DNA from 2 places in the Bacillus sp. XF8 genome. Region 1 is predicted to be linked to the other one. Evidence: predicted binding sites of a transcription regulator. Region 1 holds the regulator's gene; the other holds the start of a gene.
What was found. The regulator LexA, encoded in region 1, represses DNA repair genes until DNA is damaged. The targets are predictions, from matches to a motif close to CGAACATATGTTCG.

Region 2: the regulator LexA is predicted to act here: its motif matches at 1,339-1,352, upstream of recA (recombinase RecA).

Annotation. Positions count from the first base shown of each region.
Region 1 covers NZ_JAGDQK010000023.1:20,472-27,923, forward strand. The annotation lists gene J4P91_RS15215 (DUF2935 domain-containing protein) at 1-348, shown strand, start outside; gene J4P91_RS15220 (YfmQ family protein) at 596-1,018, shown strand; gene J4P91_RS15225 (PadR family transcriptional regulator) at 1,377-1,688, shown strand; gene J4P91_RS15230 (DUF1700 domain-containing protein) at 1,693-2,235, shown strand; gene J4P91_RS15235 (DUF4097 family beta strand repeat-containing protein) at 2,241-3,041, shown strand; gene lexA (transcriptional repressor LexA) at 3,071-3,691, opposite strand; gene J4P91_RS15245 (YneB family resolvase-like protein) at 3,834-4,490, shown strand; gene J4P91_RS15250 (DUF896 domain-containing protein) at 4,536-4,775, shown strand; gene J4P91_RS15255 (bifunctional metallophosphatase/5'-nucleotidase) at 4,821-6,404, opposite strand; gene tkt (transketolase) at 7,112-7,452, shown strand, end outside.
Region 2 covers NZ_JAGDQK010000039.1:29,112-36,563, forward strand. The annotation lists gene pgsA (CDP-diacylglycerol--glycerol-3-phosphate 3-phosphatidyltransferase) at 1-21, shown strand, start outside; gene J4P91_RS22210 (competence/damage-inducible protein A) at 42-1,280, shown strand; gene recA (recombinase RecA) at 1,423-2,454, shown strand; gene rny (ribonuclease Y) at 2,886-4,448, shown strand; gene J4P91_RS22225 (TIGR00282 family metallophosphoesterase) at 4,647-5,441, shown strand; gene spoVS (stage V sporulation protein SpoVS) at 5,590-5,850, shown strand; gene J4P91_RS22235 (dipeptidase) at 5,874-6,836, shown strand; gene J4P91_RS22240 (2-oxoacid:acceptor oxidoreductase subunit alpha) at 7,094-7,452, shown strand, end outside.

The DNA.
Region 1 (7,452 bases):
TCTTTGCTTGATCAATCAGAGCGAAATTTAGTTCATACTGCTTCAAAATTTGGTGATGATTTTGAAGTTCTTCTTGGTCAAGCGAGGGATGTTGAATCTATGCTATATCAAAAACAACCGACATATCCAATTATCGGAAAAATGAATAAAGATAGTGAAAATGCCACAGTTGAATTGAGGAATTTCAAAAAAGCTGGATTAGAGCTCATCCAAACATGTCAAATTAAAAGTGTAATTAATCCATTACTAGCCGATCATGTTGTAAGGGAAGCCGAGCATTTCTTATTTATGATTCATGTGTTGGAAGAAAGGTTGAAACAAAAGCAAATGCAACAATCGATGGAATGAGTGCTTTTTTATTATGCAACAACTCATGTCATTTTCAACATGAAAAGGTCGGTAATTTCTATGCTAAGGAATTATCGGCCTTTTCTGTATGCTTACCTTTCTTCATAAATATAGACTGTACGAAAGTGGATGGTCCATCTTTATCACGTATCAAGTGTCACACAATATACAAAAATTAACTAATTACACTGTGATAATATTAGTAATGTAATAATATGAATTTAGCACGTAACGGAGATGATAAAATATGACGACCTGGTTTATAGTTATGTTAATTCTTTTCGGGGGTTTTAAAATAGTGGTGGCAAGTATTCCAACCTCTGTTGTGGAGTCTTTTATCAGTAGATTTGAACTGCATCCGCAACTAAATAATGAGGCTGTTACCGTAACTATTGATGGAAAGTGCTTAGACGGTGAAGAAAAAATTCAAATTGTTGATTATTTTAACGAAGCGATATTTTTAGAGAAATATTATTTTCCTCCACAAGGCAGTGGAACTCCATTAGTCATCGATACTAAGAGGGGAAAAATCGATGTTAGGTTTTCTGTGTACAGTTACGATGATCACGTTGATGTAGTCAAGCAGTACAAGAAGAAAGTAGTCGCATATAGTTTGCGTTCCAAAAGCCTGCAAAATCGTTCGCTGATGGTAACGGGAAATTTAGCTTAAAGAGATTGTCAAAGAGACAATCTTTTTTACGTATTATAAATACTAATAGGTTAATTTTAAAATGATATTACAAATGAAACGTTAAAAATTAATATTCCTGAAACAGCATATTTAGACGAAGAATTAGAAATATACCCTGCTGTAGTTGTATTATGGTATAACAATCTATAAAAGATATGGTTTATCACGTTTTTCCTGTATGTAGGGAAGGAGAAATCATGATTTTTTTAATTAATTGAGTGTAAAGTGCTTTATTAAATAGACAACAGTACCTTGCAATAAACAATAGTAAATGGTATATTATGGGTAACGTAAGTACCTTGCATTGATTAGTACTAATTGGAAAGGAGGATTGTCTTTGAACGTCCAGTTTAAAAAAGGTGTGCTAGAACTGTGTGTACTGGCACTTGTCAAACGAAAAGATTGCTACGGTTATGAACTCGTTCAGCAAATCTCCAATAAATTTTTAATATCGGAAGGGTCAGTATACCCGTTATTACGTCGTTTAACAAAAGAGGGGTATTTTCAAACGTATTTAAAAGAATCAACAGAAGGACCACCGCGTAAATATTATCAATTAACAAATCAAGGAGAAGAGCAACTCCATTTACTTGTAACGGAGTGGCGTGATTTTGCTAAAGGGGTACAAGAAATTATTGAAGAGGTGTAATGATATGAATAAAGAACAGTTTCTTAGAGAATTATCCGGACATCTTAGAAAGTTACCAGAAGAAGAAAGGCGAGATATTTTATACGATTATGAGGAGCATTTTCGGTTTGGGCAAGAGGAAGGAAAAACAGAATTAGAAATTATAAAAGGGTTAGGCTCGCCGAAATCAATTGCGAAAGAGATGTTGGCTTTATATCGTTTTGATGAAATGAAAAAAGATCCGTCTGCTTCGAATATAACAAGAGCGGTGATGGCAGCAATTGGCCTTAGTTTATTAAACTTTATTATTGTATTAGGCCCTTTAATTGCAATTGTAAGTTTTATATTTGCGCTTTGGGTTGGAGGGGTTACTTCAGTTGTGGCTCCGTTATTTGTAGTAATTAAAATACTAACTGGTACTTTTTTATGGCTTGATATATTTGTTTCTATTACGTTCGTTGGAGTAGGTTTATTGTTATGTATAGTTGCTTACTACTGTACAAAATGGTTTAAAAACTTTTGTGTAAGCTATATAAATTGGAATCTCAAAATGATTAAAGGGGAGTAACTGAGATGAAAAAAATATTGTTAGTAGCTGTCGCTTTTATCATTATTGGCGTTATTGGTATATCACAAACATATACAAAAGCAGTAGATGCGGCGGAAAGTGGAGATAAAGAAAAGGTTATTAAAAATGAAGCAATTAAAAATTTAGAAATTGATTTGGATGCTGGGGATGTTACGGTTCAAAGAGGAAATGATTCTTCTTTTTATATAAAACAATCAGGGAATATTGCAAAACAAAAAGTGAGTATTGATGAACAAGGAGATACATTAAAGATTCAAGGGAGGATAAAAAAGGGACTTTCATTCGATTTTTCATTTTTATCTTTCGGGTTTAAAACACCAGGAGTAACAATTGTTGTTCCAGAACGTTCCTATCAAGAAATAAAAGTGAGTTCTTCTGCGGGTGAGATAACAGTAAGTGATGTGAAAGGTGAACGTGTAGATGCATCGACGCTTGGTGGGGATGTAGAAATAGAGCGAGTGACAGCGAAGAAGGTAGAAGGATCTTCAAAAGCGGGCGAAATTAAAATGAAAAAAGTAAGTGGTAAAGTCGTAGCAAAAACAAAAAGTGGAGATGTAGATGTTATTGATCACGACTCCAAATATGATTTGGAAGCAAGTTCCACTGCAGGAGACGTTGACATTCGCTTGCTCGAAAAGCCTCAAGATGCGACTGTAAGTGGGAAAACATTTGCAGGTGAAGTGAGAATTTTTAAGGAAGAAGAGAGGGATGTAACACTAGGAAATGGTAGTGTGAAAATTAGCGGACAAACCTCCGCAGGAGACGTGACAATTGAAGCGAATTAAAAAATAGACCAGTCTTGCTGGTCTATTTTTTAATGTAAGTCACGATATACACCGATTACTTTTCCGATAACAGAAACTTTATCTAAAATGATTGGATCTAAAGAAGAGTTTTCGGGTTGCAGGCGGAAATGATCTTTTTCTTTGTAAAAACGTTTCACAGTTGCTTCATTATCTTCTGTTAAAGCAACGACAATCTCGCCATTGTATGCGGAATGTTGCTGACGAACAACAACTAAGTCTCCATCGAAGATACCAGCTTCAATCATACTGTCTCCCGAGATTCGTAACATAAATACCTGATCTGCTCCAGCAACAATGCTTGCAGGAAGTGGGAAGTGTTCCTCTACACTTTCAACTGCTGTAATTGGTAAACCAGCTGTAACTTTTCCTACAATTGGGACTTGAACAACTGATTGTGTTTCTGTTTCAATTCTCACTTCTCCTAAAATTTCAATGGCTCTTGGTTTTGTTGGATCACGTCGAATATAACCTTTTTCTTCTAGACGTGATAAATGTCCGTGCACAGTAGAACTAGAAGCAAGGCCAACCGCTTGACCGATTTCACGTACGGAAGGTGGATAACCTTTTTCCTGTACTTTTAGCTTAATGAAGTCGAGAATGTCTTGCTGGCGTTTTGTTAACTTTTCCATGTTTTTTAACACCTCGTTTTCTTTCAATTTTCTTACTTATAAGTATAACATGCGAAAAAACATTCTACAAACATAAGTTCGAACAAAAGGACGATTTGTGATACACTAAAGGAAAAATCGAAATGGGGAAGAAGGTTTTAAAATGAATGCAATCATTTATGCCCGCGTAAGCACAACGAAAGAAGCGCAAGAAACTTCATTATCACGCCAAAAAGATGAATTATTGCATTTAGCTAAGCGGTATCAAATGAATGTTGTAAAGGTAATTGAGGAGAAGGCAAGCGGCTATACGATTGAACGGGACGGTATATTAGAAGTACTAGACATGATTCGAGATGAAGAGATTGATGTGCTACTCATTCAAGATGAAACACGGCTTGGAAGAGGAAATGCAAAGATTGCCTTAATGCATTGTTTACATAAAGAAGGGATAAAAGTATATACACATACACATAATGGTGAATTACAGCTTTCTGATTCAGATTCTATGGTACTAGATATCATCGGTATTGTTGAAGAGTATCAGAGAAAGATTCATAATTTGAAGATTAAACGTGGAATGCAGCGAGCGGTAGAAAGGGGATTTCGTCCAGAAAAAAATTTAAAAAATCGTCATTTAAGTACAGGACGTGAGAAGAAAGAAGTACCGATTGAAGAAATTGTACGTCTTCGTCGTAATGAATTAACATTTGAAGAAATTGCTGCAACGCTTCGTGGTTTTGGACATGATGTATCCAAAGCAACTGTACATCGCAGGTATGTTGAATATACGAAGCAATTGCTTGAAAAACAAGACTAACTATTGTATGATAATAATCAGTTTTAAGTAGAAAGGGGATTCGAGATGCTAAGTCACGAACTCATTGAACGCATTAATTTCTTAGCGAAAAAAGCAAAAGCTGAAGGATTAACTGAAGAAGAACAACGTGAGCGCCAATCGCTCCGTGAACAATATTTAAAAGGATTTCGTCAAAATATGTTAAACGAATTAAAGGGCATTAAAGTCGTTAACGAAGAAGGTAAAGATATCACACCGGCGAAATTAAAAGCATTAAAAAAACAAGATAATGCAAAGTTAAATTAAAAGATGGGCGAAGCCCATCTTTTTTGATTTTAATAGAAAGATTTATTATTTGATAACTTTCCAATTACGATTGGTTGTCGCTTCAATTGTCCCACGCTCTAAAATATAATTTGCAATAAGCTCAGACATATCGATTGGTATATCTTTTATGATAGGCTTATTTTGATACATAAAGTAATTTCCTCCACCACTTGCGCGATAATTATTCATAACTACGTCATATTCTTGCTCAAGGTGAATGGGAGATCCGTCATATTGTAGGGAAACTACTCTTTCACCAACGGGTTTTGAAATATTTAATATGTATGAAATTCCTTCCCACATATCGTAATTATAATGCTGTGGTTTTGGCTCGATATAAGCAGGGTTTACAATAATATTCCCATCTGTATGTAACGTGAAATATTCAGCAGATAGCTCAAGTGCTTCTTTTATATCTTTTCCTGTAATTCGTATGACCTTTAATGTATTTGGATAAATATAATTTGAAACAATATCTCTCATTGTAATATGTTTTGGAAAGCCAGAAGACTCATTATGAAACAGGCTTGTACAAGAAATATGGACTCCAGCTACCTCCATCTGTACTTTATTTATAAATTCGATAAAGGGATGGTCTTGTAAACGTGTTTGCATTGCATCATAAATCAACATATCTCCTACAATGATACCGATAGGCTGGTCTAACCATTCTTGTGTTTGTTTTTCATAAGTCGACACGAGTGCAAGGACCGTTTCATCTGCTGGAATGCCTTGGACAGATAAAAGTTCCGAATGGCATTCCTTAATAATCCAGCGACTTTTATTTTGCTGTAGTTCCACATGAACTTTCCCTAATGAATGACCATTACATCCGGTTTGCAAAACTGTCACACCATTTACTTCTGTATTAGAAATATAGCGGTGTTGGTGTCCAGTTAATAATATATCGATTCCTTCTATTTCTTGACACATTGCATATCCTTGATTTTCTCCTGTTAAAATTTCAGTTGGTTCTCCGGTTTGTAGATCACGTTCAAAGCCGCCATGATATGCTACGATTAGTAAATGTGGTTGCTCCTGTTCACGAATGTAGGAAATCCATTTTTTTGTTGCCTCTAGTGCATTTTCAAATGTTAAATCTTCAATATGCTGTGATTGTTCCCAATTCGGAATGTAATGTGTTGTTACTCCTAAAATGGCAACTTTTATATCGGGATATATATGTTTGATTATATATGGTGTCCCAAAATATGGATTCTTTGTATGTTTATCTAAAATATTAGCGGCTAGATAGGGTGTATTTGCATTTGTAACAGCTTGGTTTAATACGTCCATCCCATAGTTAAATTCATGATTTCCAATAATTGCTGCATCATAATCAATATAATTGGCGATAATGGACATTGGATTTTTTTCATGCTGCATATATTTAGTGTAGTAATAGGTGAATGGGGTTCCTTGTATAAAATCACCGTTATCGATCACAATTACATGTTCATGCTGATTACGCTCTTGTGTGATACGTGTTGCAAGTTTGGCTAATCCTAATTCTGCTGTTTCGTTATTTCGATAATGAATTGGATAAACCGTACCGTGTATATCGCTCGTTAGTAGAATTTTTATATGAACAATGTTCTTCTTATTCAAGCTTATCAACCTTCTTTTTTTGTTATTTTATGATAAATCATAACAGATAATCTAGGTTTATTTTTGTTGATATTTATATGAGGAAAGTTTGAGGGAATGTTAATATTCTATGAGGTGATGGGATGTTTCATTTTTATAAGAATTTGTTCTTATGTAGCGTTATAATTACACCTTGATCAAACAAAGTACAGTATGCTAAACGTACCAATGGAGAGAATAAACATGACCACACCTGGGATGTATTTATAAGGCGATTTTGATTTTACTGAAAGATAAATAGAAATAATTGTAGTAAGGGGAAAACAACTATAAAGTTGTATGAAGCTACTTGTTCACTCATTATTCCTCCACTCTCAGCTTTTTTATTTGATATATACGATGAAAATCAATATATATTTATTTCTATTATATGCATTGTGAATTAATGGTAAATGGAGGAGGATATGGTAGATGATTAAAAAGAATATTTGCTAAAAATTTTTAGTGGTTATGCGTGAAAACACAGATAATTCCTTTTATTATTAATAAATAAACAATAAAAAAGTATGACAGATTGAATACCCATACATTCGAGAAATCACAGTTTTTTTTATAAAAAATCGAAAAAACATCAACATATTTGTCGATACATGTTGTATAATCTTGCGTGGGAAGCTATCATATAAATGTGTAAAACGTTTACTAATATAAGCGAAGGGAAGAATAGCATGTCACATTCAATCGAACAACTTTCTATCAACACGATTCGCACATTATCCATCGATGCGATTGAAAAAGCAAACTCTGGTCACCCAGGAATGCCAATGGGTGCAGCACCAATGGCTTATACATTATGGACGCAATTTATGAAACATAATCCAAATAACCCAACGTGGTTTAACCGCGATCGTTTCGTATTATCTGCAGGTCATGGTTCAATGTTATTATACAGCCTACTTCATCTATCTGGTTACGACGTAACAATGGATGATTTAAAGAACTTCCGTCAATGGGGAAGTAAAACTCCAGGACATCCTGAGTATGGTCATACAGCAGGCGTAGATGCAAC
Region 2 (7,452 bases), on a different contig from region 1:
GTATTTAAGAATTCAAAATAACAGCTTATGGGGGAATCGGAATGAATGCCGAAATTATTGCGGTTGGAACAGAATTGTTACTCGGACAAATTACAAATACAAATGCAAAGTTTTTATCTGAAAAGTTAGCTTCCATTGGAATTAATGTGTATTATCATACTGTTGTGGGTGATAATAATCATCGTTTACAAGAAGCGATTCAAATTGCTGAGAAGCGTGCAGATATACTCATTTTTACTGGTGGATTAGGACCGACAAAAGATGATTTAACGAAAGAAACAATTGCGTCAACTTTACAAGAAGAACTTGTTTATGATGAAGTGGCATTAACGTCAATTGGTGAGTATTTTAAACGTACAGGACGCGAGTTCACAGAAAATAATAAGAAACAAGCACTTGTTTTAAAAGGGTCGACTGTATTTGCAAATGATCATGGTATGGCTCCGGGTATGGGGTTAGCTAAGAACGAGAAGGTTTATATTCTATTACCAGGACCGCCAAAAGAAATGAAACCGATGTATACAAATTACGTAGAGCCATTTTTACGTAACTTTACAACTGAAGAGCATATATATTCCCGTGTTCTTCGCTTTTTCGGCATTGGAGAATCCCAACTGGAAGTGAAAGTTCAAGACTTAATTGACGGGCAAACGAATCCGACAATTGCTCCGCTAGCTTCAGATGGAGAAGTAACGCTTCGTTTGACCGCTAAACATCAGGATGTAAAAAAAGCGGAAATGCTCATTCAACATGTAGAAGATTTGATCTTAGAACGAGTAGGGGAATTTTTCTACGGATATAATCAAGATTTTCTTCATAATAAAGCAATTGATTTATTGAAGAAAAAAGGTTTAACTTTAGCGTGTGCGGAAAGTTTAACGGGCGGTCTGTTTGGAAATCAAGTAACAGAAAATGCCGGCGTATCTTCTGTGTTTAAAGGCGGCGTGATTTGCTATCATAACGATGTGAAACAACATGTTTTACAAGTACCTGAAGAAACATTACAAACGGTCGGTGCTGTTAGCGAACAATGTGCTCGTTATCTTGCTGAAAATGTTAAAATACTTTTAAAAGCAGATATCGGAATTAGTTTCACTGGAGTAGCAGGGCCGGATGCTTCGGAAAATAAAGAACCAGGAACTGTAGTTGTTGGGTTAGCGATAAAGGGTGAGCCCACAGTAGTATTTCCTCTTAAATTGAGTGGAAGTCGTCAGCAAATAAGAGAACGCTCTACAAAATATGGATTTTATCATTTATATAAAAAACTAGAAGAGATGTGAGTTTCTTCTAGTTTTTTTGTGGGGAAAAATGAAAGATTTTCCATGGAAAACAAAAAAACGAATAAATGTTCGATTTTTGTTGGCAAATTGATATAGAAATAGGTATAATAAGATTAGCAATTCAGTTAAGGAGGAATTTTGAATGAGTGATCGTCAAGCGGCATTAGATATGGCGTTAAAACAAATAGAGAAGCAATTTGGTAAAGGTTCAATTATGAAATTAGGAGAACAGGCAGAACGTAGAGTTTCTACGGTGCCAAGCGGTTCGTTAGCACTTGATGTAGCTTTAGGTGTTGGTGGTTACCCAAGAGGGCGTATTATTGAAATCTACGGACCTGAAAGTTCAGGTAAAACAACGGTTTCCTTACATGCGATTGCAGAAGTGCAACGTCAAGGTGGACAAGCAGCATTTATTGATGCGGAACATGCAATGGATCCGGTATATGCACAAAAGTTAGGTGTTAATATTGATGAGCTACTATTATCACAGCCTGATACAGGAGAACAAGGTCTAGAAATTGCAGAAGCATTAGTACGAAGCGGTGCAATTGATATTATCGTAATTGACTCTGTAGCGGCTCTTGTACCAAAAGCGGAAATCGAAGGGGAAATGGGTGACTCTCACGTTGGTTTACAAGCACGTTTAATGTCACAAGCACTTCGTAAGCTTTCTGGTGCGATTAATAAATCAAAAACAATTGCAATCTTTATTAACCAAATTCGTGAAAAAGTTGGGGTTATGTTCGGGAACCCAGAAACAACTCCAGGTGGTCGTGCGTTGAAATTCTATTCAACAGTTCGTCTTGAAGTGCGTCGCGCTGAGCAATTAAAGCAAGGTAACGACATTGTTGGTAACAAAACAAAAGTAAAAGTAGTAAAAAATAAAGTAGCACCTCCTTTCCGTGTTGCTGAAGTTGATATTATGTACGGAGAAGGAATTTCAAGAGAAGGCGAAATTTTAGATATGGCTTCTGAACTTGATATCGTTCAAAAAAGTGGCGCTTGGTATTCTTATAATGAGGAACGTTTAGGACAAGGGCGCGAAAATGCAAAACAATTCTTAAAAGAAAACCCAGAATTAAGAGATGAAATTGCATTCTTTATTCGTGAGCATCATGGTATTGGTGAAGCTGCTGCTTCTGAAAACTTAGAAGAAAGTACTCTTCTGGATTAATAAAAGACACGATTCCGTGTCTTTTATTTTTATCCCACAATAATATGTAGCAAAATCTTTCGCTAAGGTCCTCTCGTTTGTTAGAACTGATTTGGTAAGGGTTGTCATCATTGGTGAATATAAACTTTCTTCGTTAAAAGAAGATTTACATGACAAAGGTAAAGAAAGTAAAAGTAGACAACGCTTGACAATGAAAAATGCGATAGATACAATGAGAATGTATATTTTTTCTTATATACGATACACTCTTCTCTAGAAGAGAAGTAACATTCGGAGTAGGTTCTATACCTTTTCGAAATAATAATATGACATTTTAATTGTGAAATGAAGAAAATCCCTTAAAAAAGCGGGGCGACGGTCTTTGCTGTACGTTGCAAATCAATGTACATGCCGACAGTCTTTTTTCATTCATAGCAAGGGGAGGTGAAATCATGAGTAGTACAGTTTGGGTACTCATCTCCATTTTGCTTGCAACAGTCGGTGCAGTTGTTGGCTTTTTTGTTCGAAAGTCTATTGCAGAAGCGAAGATTAATGGTGCAGCAAACGAAGCGAGACGTATTTTAGAAGATGCAAATCGCGAAGCAGAGGCACTTAAGAAAGAAGCGCTTTTAGAAGCAAAGGATGAAATTCATACACTTCGTACAGAAGCTGAATTAGAAATTCGTGACCGTAGAAGCGAATTACAAAAACAAGAAAATCGTTTAATGCAAAAAGAAGAGAACCTTGATCGTAAAGACGAAACGCTCGATAAGCGCGAGCAAATGTTAGAAAAGAAAGAGGAATCTCTTGTAGCGAGACAACAACAGATTGAAGAGTTGGAAAGCAAAGTGGGAGAGTTAGTTCAAAAGCAACAAACGGAATTAGAGCGCATTTCCAATCTGACACGCGAACAAGCGAAAGCAATCATTTTAGGGAAAGTGGAAAGTGAAATTTCTCATGAAATTGCCGTTATGGTAAAAGAAAGTGAAGTTCGTGCGAAAGAAGAGGCGGATAAGAAAGCAAAAGAGATTTTATCTCTTGCAATGCAAAGATGTGCAGCTGATCATGTTGCTGAAACAACCGTTTCGGTTGTAAATCTTCCAAATGACGAAATGAAAGGACGTATCATCGGACGAGAAGGACGTAATATTCGTACGCTAGAAACGTTAACGGGTATTGATCTTATTATTGATGATACGCCAGAAGCGGTAATCCTATCAGGATTTGATCCAATTCGTCGTGAAACTGCTCGTATCGCTCTTGATAAGCTCGTACAGGATGGACGTATTCACCCAGCACGGATTGAGGAAATGGTTGAAAAGTCAAGACGTGAAGTGGATGAGTATATTCGTGAAGTGGGAGAACAAACGACATTTGAAGTAGGTGTACATGGATTACATCCAGATTTAATCAAAATTTTAGGTCGTTTGAAATTCCGTACAAGTTATGGTCAAAACGTGTTAAAACATTCTATGGAAGTAGCGTATTTAGCAGGGCTTATGGCAGCTGAGCTTGGCGAGGACGAAAAGTTAGCGAGACGTGCAGGTCTATTGCATGATATCGGAAAAGCAATTGATCATGAAGTAGAGGGAAGTCACGTTGAAATTGGTGTTGAACTCGCAACGAAATATAAAGAGCATCCAGTTGTTATTAATAGTATCGCATCTCACCATGGTGATACAGAGCCAACTTCTATCATTGCCGTTTTAGTTGCAGCAGCGGATGCGTTATCAGCTGCAAGACCAGGAGCTCGTAGTGAGACACTGGAAAACTATATTCGCCGTCTTGAAAAGTTAGAAGAGATTTCAGAATCCTATGAAGGAGTAGAGAAATCCTTTGCAATTCAAGCAGGACGCGAAGTTCGCATCTTGGTAAAACCGGATACAATTGATGATTTAGAAGCTCATCGTTTAGCACGTGATATTCGAAAACGTATTGAAAATGAACTGGATTATCCAGGACATATTAAAGTAACAGTTATTCGTGAAACACGTGCAGTGGAATACGCAAAATAAAGTGGTGAAACACCACTTTATTTTTTTGTGTTGGGATTGGGCAATATAAAATAAAACGCTTGTAAATCATCTTTATTCAATTTCAATTCTAATTGGCTAGAATAGAAGAAAAGTTTAAATGAGCAGTTTGTTTTTCTTATAAGTGAATAGCTTGTAAGGTAGTAATAAAATAAGTAGTACATAGAAAGGGTAAGACATATGAGAATTTTATTTGTTGGAGATGTAGTAGGATCCCCTGGAAGAGGTATGATTCAACAATACGTACCGGCGTTAAAAAAGAAATATACGCCTACAGTAACAATTATTAATGGAGAAAATGCTGCAGGTGGTCGTGGTATTACAGAGAAAATTTACCGAAACTTTTTAGAGTGTGGTGCACAAGCAGTTACGCTTGGGAATCATGCTTGGGATAACCGTGAAGTGTTTGAATTTATTGATGATGCAAAATATCTTGCAAGACCAGCCAATTTCCCAGAGGGAACACCAGGAAAAGGACTTATTTTTGTAAATTGTAACGGTACAGAAGTAGCGGTAATTAACTTACAAGGACGTACGTTCCTTCCGCCAATTGATTGTCCGTTCCGAAAAGTGGATGAATTAATTAACATTGCGAAAAAGCGCACAAATATTATCTTTATTGATTTTCATGCTGAGACAACAAGTGAAAAACAAGCACTTGGTTGGTACGTAGACGGACGTGCTACAGCGGTAGTAGGCACACATACGCATGTTCCAACAGCAGATAATCGTATTTTACCAAGCGGGACAGCTTACATTACAGATGTTGGAATGACTGGTCCATATGATGGGATTTTAGGTATGGATCGTGAAGCTGTACTGAAGAAGTTTTTAACGAATTTACCTGTACGTTTTGAAGTAACAAATGGGAGAACGCAGTTAAGTGCAGTATTAATTGATGTGGATCCGAATACAGGAAAAGCGAAAAAAATTGAACGTATTTTAATCAATGATGATCAGCCATTTTTTGAATAATATTATTTAAAAGTTAGAAAAAACATTATATTTTAATTTTTTAGAAAAATTACAGAAATTTAGCAGGAATACATGTCTTTCCTCGTGAATATAAGTTAAAGTGAAATAATCGCTAATACTTTTTAAAGAAACGAGGAGGAAACGAGGAATGGAAATATTAAAAGTTAAAGCAACTTCGGTCCCTAACTCTGTAGCCGGTGCACTTGCTGGAGTTATTCGCGAACGCGGAACAGCAGAAATCCAAGCTATTGGCGCAGGTGCATTAAATCAAGCCGTGAAGGCAGTAGCAATTGCAAGAGGGTTTGTAGCGCCTAGTGGTTTGGATTTGATTTGTATCCCAGCTTTTACAGACATTATGATTGATGGTGAAGAACGTACAGCAATAAAATTAATTGTAGAACCTCGTTAAGTTTAAACAACCTGTTTGCTTTTATGCAAACAGGTTGTTTTTATGGAGAAGGAGGAATAAAAGTGAAAGTGTTTGATGCACATTGTGATGTATTATGGCAACTATGGAATGCAAAAGGAAAGAAGGATTTTCAAAATGATCCGTCTTTACATATTACATTTGAACAATTGGAGCAAAGAAAGGGAAGTGTACAATGCTTTGCGATATATGTACCTGAAACAGTACCATATGAACAACGTTTTGAAGCGGCGCTAGCTATGGTAGATATATTTTATAAGCAGGTTTTATCGTTACCAAACATGAAATTGATTCAGACAAAAAAAGATATAGAGCAGTTAGGACCAAATGAAGTCGGCGCCATTTTAACATTAGAAGGTGGCGAAGCAGTTGGAAAAGACAGGATGAAATTACGCACTCTCTATCGTTTAGGAGTCCGTTCTATGGGACTCACGTGGAATCATGCGAATTTACTAGCTGATGGAGCACTGGAAACAAGAGGAGCTGGACTTACTACTTTTGGTAAGAAGATTGTAGAAGAGCTGAATTCATTTCGTTTATGGACAGATATGTCTCACTTAAATGAAAAAGGATTTTGGGATGTGATGGAAATTGCTCGATATCCAATTGCATCACATTCAAATTGTTATGAGCTTTGTCAGCACCCGCGTAATCTGAAAGATGAACAAGTACAAGCACTTATTCAAAAAGATGGTGTAATTGGTGTAACGTTCGTTCCAGAGTTTTTAACCAATCATAGACCTGCTTATATGGATGACATATTACGGCATGTGGAACGCATTTGTTCACTTGGAGGAGAGCGTAATATAGGATTTGGTTCGGATTTTGATGGTATCACAGAAACGGTTGTCGGTGTGGAAGCATATCGGCGTTATGAATATGTAATCAATGAACTGAGTAAGCGATACAGTGAAACGAATGTCCAAAGTTTTCTGTATAATAATTTTATTAATCATATTTCTTTTTAGAGACTTATTTTATGCTGTGTTTTCGATTTAAAATAAGAAGTTAGAAAAATTAAAAAATTTGAATAAAATCAAGCCGAAATATTGCATTTTTTTCATTGTAAGGCTAGAATTGTAGACGAATTAAGATTACGCAAAACATTTAGGTAAGTCTGAAGAGGTATAATTTGCGTCCATTGTAGTTTCTTTGCATAAAAAGTGCTACACTATTACTGTAAAAAAATACACTACAATGAATGCAGCCAAAAGGGGTGTAGGAGATGATTAGTCAACTTTCATGGAAAGTTGGAGGACAACAAGGTGAAGGAATTGAAAGTACAGGAGAAATCTTCTGTATTGCATTAAACCGCTTAGGGTATTACCTATACGGTTACCGCCACTTTTCATCACGAATTAAGGGTGGTCATACAAATAATAAGATTCGCGTAAGTACAACTGAAGTACGCGCAATATCAGATGATTTAGATATTTTAATTGCTTTTGATCAAGAAACAATTGATTTTAACTTCCACGAACTACGACCAGGTGGAATTGTCGTTGCAGACGCAAAGTTTAATCCAACTATACCAGAAAGCGCAGATGTAAATCTATATGCAATACCGTTTACAGATATTGCTTC